2 regions of the Cellulophaga algicola DSM 14237 genome follow, and region 2 is predicted to be linked to the other one. Evidence: riboswitches for the same ligand, from Rfam matches in the RefSeq annotation. Region 2 holds a riboswitch; the other holds the start of a gene.

Region 1 (3,425 bases), 2.0 Mb from region 2:
TCATAAACCTTATCCGATTTTCCTTCAGAAAAATAGAGTTTCTTTTGTTGTACTAATTTCAACCTATCTACATTTTTAGATTTTAAATATATAAAACTCAAAGAAACTATCAACGGATTTGAACGAGTAAATGAATAAAAAAGGCTATAAATTCTATGACTAATTTTCTATACGCTGCAAACTCGGTGCGTATACATCAACATTTATACGTACTATTCCTTCAATTTAACATTTACTGATTCATCCAGGTCTAAGAAATAAAACCGCTAAGTAATTGAACGATACATAGATAGTTTTAAAAAAAGTTAAAACTTTGTAAAGTAAACTAATTCTTACACTGATTTTAACTATTGCAACACGCAAAAAAAAGTATATTTACCCAAAATTAAAACTCAATAAATAATTTTTAAAAATTAATTTAAAAACTAAAATCAAATTTTATGAAACATATTTTTATAGCGCTTACTGCGATACTAATGACAAGTTCAGCATTCAGTCAATTTCAAGTTTCTGCCAGTACTGGATATGCAGTGGGTAGTGCCGGAATGAAATTGGGTACCGTAACTACAGTTTCTGAAACAGGAGCAAATGTTGAGAACTCTTACGGGAGTTACGGAGAAGGTGTGAATTTTCAAATAAGAGGTACGTATTTTTTTAATGACACTTTTGGAGCAGACGTTAGTTTAGGGTATTTAAATGGATCTGACCAAGATATTACGGTTGTAAATTCTACAAGTCAACAAGTAAATGCTATTGCCAGAGCACGTGCTTTTGGAGGGTCTGCTTCATTAGTATACAAATTTAATAATAATGTTTTTGGACGTATAGGTGGTTTGTTCAAAGTTGCTGGTAAAACAGAAGCTGTAGTCTATAACAAGGCTGTATTTACTGATGAAGAGGCACAAGCACAAAATTTACCTTCTGGATCATATTCAGAAACAAATTATAAAGAAGATTTTCATGGACATTTTCCTCTAGGCTTTGTTGCTGCTCTTGGATATAACTATGAATTGACTCCAAACCTTAGCCTTTTTGCTGAAGCTGAATATTATGGGATTAGCTTAAAGCGTAAAGATTCTGAGATTTCAGAATTTAATACGGATATCGTTTTACCGGACGGAACTGTTGCTGCTCCTGGTGTGTTTTCTATAGATAACTTACCTGAAGGAACCAATAAAAAAACAACTTATGTAGATAACTTATCAAGTAGCGATACGGATACTACTAAAAAATTATCGCAAAAAGTACCTTATTCTTCTTTCGGAATTAATTTTGGTATCACGTACAAATTCAAGCCTTCGGCTTCTAAAGAATAACAACATACTTCATAGTACGTATTGTCATAAAAACCTGCCCTTTCATAAAGGGCAGGTTTTTTTTTTACGCCATAGTTTCATCACCTCTGCTAATAAGAAAAAGATACCGCATATTAATTAACATATTTTTAGTTTTAATTCTCCTTTTATACCCTAAATTTGCCGCCTTAAAATAATTATCAAGAATCTCAAAAAAAGAGATAGCAACCTGCACTAACGAGCAAGGTGCTAAAGAGATAAGCCAATTACTTGGAACAAATGTTAATTCATATTTCTATTTATTTGCTGCTATTCCTTTTTTTTTAGTATACAATCAGATGGCACATCAAAAAGAACGCATTCCTAAATTTTCTGCATTAATTCCCCTATTCGTATTTGTTTTTACGTTTTTAGGCGTGGGTATTTATCAAAATGATTTTTATGCGCTACCGGCTCCAATTGCGGTTATTGCAGGTATAATCGTTGCTTTTGTTCTCTTTAGACAATCTATAGATTCAAAAATAAAAACCTTACTCAAAGGCTGTGGGGATGATAAAATATTAACCATGTGCCTTATCTATTTATTGGCCGGGGCATTCGCAGCAATTACCAATGAAACAGGTAGTGTAGCTGCTATTGTAAATCTTGGCTTAGATTATATTGCACTACAATATATCTATGTGGGTATCTTTATGATCGCTAGTTTTTTATCGGTTTCTACCGGTACTTCTGTAGGCGCTATTGTGGCATTAGCACCCATTGTTGTAGGTTTTGCCGATAAAAGTAATGCAGATTTAGCCATTTTGTGTGGGGCATTATTAGGTGGGAGCATGTTTGGAGACAACTTGTCTGTAATCTCTGATACTACCATAGCCGCAACACAATCTCTGGGCTGCAAGATGAGTGATAAGTTTAAACAGAATATTAAAATTGCCGTTCCTGCTGCCTTATTTACCATTGCTATTTTAGTTTTTCAGGGATTAGGGCTAAAAACTGATGAAACAGCCACTGCTATTTACAGTTATTCGGTCCTTAAAATAGCCCCCTATGTATTGGTTATTATCCTTTCTATTGTTGGCGTAAATGTATTTGCAACCTTACTGGTAGGTACCATTTTTGCTGTACTTCTGGGGATTTTTGATGGCGATTTTACCTTAATAGCCTCCACGAAAATTGCATACGGTGGATTTACCAATATGACAGAAATATTCTTGTTGTCTTTACTCACAGGAGGATTGGCTGCATTGGTGGAAAAAAATGGAGGTATCAATTTTATACTAGTACACATCAAAAAACTAATCAAAAATAAAAAAACAGCACAGTTAGGAATAGCAGGCTTGGTAAGTACTATTAATATGGCTATTGCGAATAACACCGTTTCTATTATTATTGCTGGCCCTATTGCCAAAACTATAAATGATGAGTATGGTTTAGACTCGAAAAAAACAGCCTCAATTTTGGATATTTTCGCCTGTATTATTCAAGGTTTATTACCATATGGTGCCCAAGTCTTGATGATTTTGAGTTTCTCAAAAGGAAAAATAGATTACCTAGACCTAGTTTCTAATACTTGGTATTTACTCTTGCTTTTTTTATATACTGTGGCGTTTGTAAGTTTTAATCCCATGAGAAAAGCTTAACAATTTTTAAAATCTAAGAAGCTTTAATTATGCCATTTCTATTTTGTCTTTAAAAGTGTAAAATAGAAGGTAGTACCCGCACCTTCTTGGCTTTCTAACCAAATAGAACCTTTGTAAAACGTTACTATTTTTTTCACAATAGAAAGGCCTATACCAGAAGAAGATCCTGTACTTTCTAATTTGGTGAAAATTTTGAAGATTCTTTCAAAGTAATCTGCTTTAATACCTATTCCGTTGTCTTTTACAAAAAACTCATAAAAATCGCCCTTTTCAACAAATCCAACTTCAATACTCCCCTGCTCCTTGTCTGTATAACGAACAGCATTCTGAATTAAATTTTGAAAAATTTGCTTATAGCGCCATGCATTACCATAAAGCGTAGGTAAATTTTCTTGGATTGTAATTGTAGTTGTATCAGGAACGAGCATGGTTTCTAGCACTTCTTTCAACATCACATTAAAATCTATCTGTGCATCTTGAGATTCCAATC
Region 2 (3,425 bases):
ATGTGGCTATGGTTCCAGGGATATCCTCATCTGTCGCGGTACCGGCATCTCAAAATATACCAGTGACTAAAAGAGGAGCTGCAGAAAGTTTTTGGGTCATTACAGGAACCACAAAAGAACACAAGCTTTCTTCAGATGTGGCTCTTGCAGCCAAATCAAATGCTACGGTAGTAATCTTAATGGGAATGTCAAAATTACCAGCAATAGTAGCTTTGTTTGAGAAAGAAGGAAAAGCAGAAACGCCAATCGCTATCATCCAGAATGGCACAAGAGAAAATGAAAAGATAGGAATAGCAACTATTTCGACTATTCAATCAGAAGTAGAAAAGCAAAACTTAACCAACCCCGCAATTATAATAATCGGCGAGGTGGTTAATCATAGAAAAGCACTGGCAAGTGCAATAGAGTCGTATAAACAAGTAGACGAAGTACGCGATTAATTTATTTTACTGTTGTAAATTTGCAGTAGTATTTTAGGTGTTATTTCAAACAAGAATTTTTTCAATTAGTAGAGATGATAAAAACAGATATCTTAATTATCGGAGCGGGACCAACAGGGTTATTTACCGTTTTTGAAGCAGGATTATTAAAATTAAAATGCCATTTAATTGATGCATTACCACAAACAGGTGGTCAGTGTTCAGAGATATATCCAAAGAAACCAATTTACGATATTCCAGCTTTTCCAGAAATTTTAGCAGGAACATTGGTAGATAATCTTATGGAGCAAATTAAGCCTTTTGAAGCGGGTTATACCTTAGGAGAGCGTGCAGAGACATTAGATAAGCAAGAAGATGGTTCATTTATCGTGACTACAAATAAAGGTACACAACACCATGCGCCAGTAGTGGTTATAGCAGGTGGTTTGGGTTCTTTTGAGCCAAGAAAGCCTTTGATACCAAATATTATAGATTTCGAAGATAAAGGAGTAAATTACTTTATTAAAGACCCAGAAGTATACCGTGGTAAAAAAGTAGTTATAGCTGGTGGAGGCGATTCTGCTTTAGATTGGGCTATTTTCTTAGCAGATGTTGCTTCAGAAGTTTCTCTAGTTCATAGAAGAAATGAATTTAGAGGTGCATTAGATTCTGTAGAGAAAGCATCAGAATTAGCAAAGCTTGGTAAAATTAAATTGTTTACTGAAGCTGAGGTTATTGGTGTTGCAGGAGATGGTAAGATTGAATCTGTAGTGATCAAACATAACGATAAGGAAAAAGAAGATACTATTTTAGAGGTAAATAACTTTATTCCTTTATTTGGTCTTTCTCCAAAATTAGGTCCAATCGGCGATTGGGGATTAGAGATTCATAAAAATGCAATTAAAGTAAATAACGCTAAAGATTACCAGACAAACATCCCAGGTGTTTTTGCTATTGGTGATGTAAATACGTACGAAGGTAAATTGAAATTAATTCTTTCAGGGTTCCATGAGGCGGCTGTTATGTGTCAATTCGCATATCAAATCGTTAATCCAGGAAAACGTTATGTCATGAAGTATACTACTGTTGGTGGTGTAGAAGGATTTGACGGAACTAAAAAAGAAGCTAAAAAGGAAGTGGTACAAAGTATCTCTTAAATTTAAAATTTTTTCATCTATAAAAGCCTTCTTACTTTAGTGTTAGAAGGCTTTTATTGTTTAGTTTATTTGGTTTTAATTATGCTGTGGTGTTTCTTTGCAGTCAATTCAAACAGTTCATTGCAACATTGAAAAATAGTTATCAAGAAAGGTGGAGGGACTAGACCCTGTGAAGCCTTGGCAACCCTTTTAGAAGTAGGTTTACTCCAAAAGAAGGTGCTAAGTTCTATTCAAAATTAGATTCATTTTTGAAATAGATAACAAAAGCGAAACATTTCGTCTTAGTTTTTACTTTACTTGATATTTTAATATTAGAGCATTTCATTTGCACAACAGCAAATGAGCGTGCTATCCGCTATATCTTTTTTACTTGATTAAGTAAAAAAGGATGTCGCTGCTATCACTAATGCAGAGCAGTTTTTTAGAAAAGAGAAATGAAGAACATAAAAGAGATACTTAAAGAGAGAATCTTAGTGCTAGATGGAGCTATGGGAACTATGCTTCAACGCCATAAATTTACCGAAGAAGATTTTAGAGGAGAGCGTTTTAAAGATTGGGAACACCCTTTACAGGGTAATAATGATTTGTTGTCATTAACACAGCCAGCAGCAATAGCGGATGTGCACCGTAAATATTTTGCAGCAGGAGCAGATATTGTGGAAACCAATACATTCTCGAGCACTACAATTGCCATGGCAGATTATTACATGGAAGACCTGGTATATGAACTAAACTATGAATCTGCAAAAATAGCAAAGCAGGTAGCAGATGAATTTACGGCAAAAGAGCCACACAAGCCCCGCTTTGTAGTTGGTAGTATTGGCCCGACGAACAAAACGGCAAGTATGTCTCCAGATGTAAACGACCCAGGATATAGAGCAGTATCCTTTGATGAATTAAGAATAGCATATAAGCAGCAGGTGGAAGCCTTGATTGATGGTGGTTCAGATTTGCTAATGGTAGAAACCATTTTTGATACGTTAAATGCTAAAGCAGCATTGTTTGCGATTGAAGAAGTAAAAGATGAGCGCGGTATTGATATTCCAATTATGGTAAGTGGTACGATAACAGATGCTTCTGGAAGAACTTTATCAGGGCAAACAGCAGAAGCTTTTTTGATTTCTATATCACATATTCCAATTTTATCGGTAGGTTTTAACTGTGCTTTAGGAGCAAGTCAATTAGTACCCCATTTAGAAGTTTTGTCCGCTAAAACTGGTTTTGCAGTATCAGCGCATCCAAATGCAGGTTTGCCAAATGCCTTTGGTGAATATGATGAAACGCCAGATGAAATGGCAGCTCAAATAAAAGAATACGTAGAAAAAAACTTAGTGAATATAGTAGGGGGTTGTTGTGGTACTACACCAGAGCATATTTCTGCTATTGCTAACGTAGTGAAAGATATAAAACCTAGAATAGTTGCGGGTTAATCGTAAATCGTTGATTGTTTTGACGAAAATTTTTCCTAAAGAGGAACAATATGGGCAGACATCGCGAATAAGAAGGTGCGTGGTTTCCGTGTCTTCGAATATAGCAGTGGGCTGTGGAAGAAGAACTTCAAATGAAACTGTGCATTTTTTGCATATTAGTCGAGGTTCTTTATATGAATTAGAAACTCAATTAATTTGACAAAAGATTTAGATTTTTATAATGTCAGAGATTAATATAATTTCAAAGGAAGTAGAAAGAGTTAAAAAATTGTTGAACGGTTTTATTAACTACCAGAAGAAAATATGACGAACAACGAACAACGAATAACGAGTAACGAAAGAAAGTATCTGAAACTTTCAGGCTTGGAGCCTTTAGTGCTTTCGGAAAATACAAACTTTGTAAATGTTGGTGAACGTAC

Evidence for each region. A riboswitch is a leader RNA that binds a small molecule or an ion and turns the genes downstream of it on or off. The one in region 2 is predicted to bind S-adenosylmethionine.
Region 1: another riboswitch for S-adenosylmethionine. It lies ahead of CELAL_RS19320 (Na+/H+ antiporter NhaC family protein); the one in region 2 lies ahead of CELAL_RS10800 (homocysteine S-methyltransferase family protein).

The regions. Positions count from the first base shown of each region.
Region 1 is NC_014934.1:4,451,745-4,455,169, forward strand. It holds gene CELAL_RS19310 (WGR domain-containing protein) at 1-62, opposite strand, end outside; gene CELAL_RS19315 (porin family protein) at 441-1,316, shown strand; SAM-I-IV-variant riboswitch at 1,488-1,585, shown strand; gene CELAL_RS19320 (Na+/H+ antiporter NhaC family protein) at 1,634-2,935, shown strand; gene CELAL_RS19325 (sensor histidine kinase) at 2,974-3,425, opposite strand, start outside.
Region 2 is NC_014934.1:2,486,751-2,490,175, forward strand. It holds gene cobA (uroporphyrinogen-III C-methyltransferase) at 1-440, shown strand, start outside; gene CELAL_RS10795 (NAD(P)/FAD-dependent oxidoreductase) at 515-1,576, shown strand; SAM riboswitch class I at 1,713-1,840, shown strand; gene CELAL_RS10800 (homocysteine S-methyltransferase family protein) at 2,011-3,006, shown strand; gene CELAL_RS22605 (four helix bundle protein) at 3,026-3,205, shown strand; gene metH (methionine synthase) at 3,310-3,425, shown strand, end outside.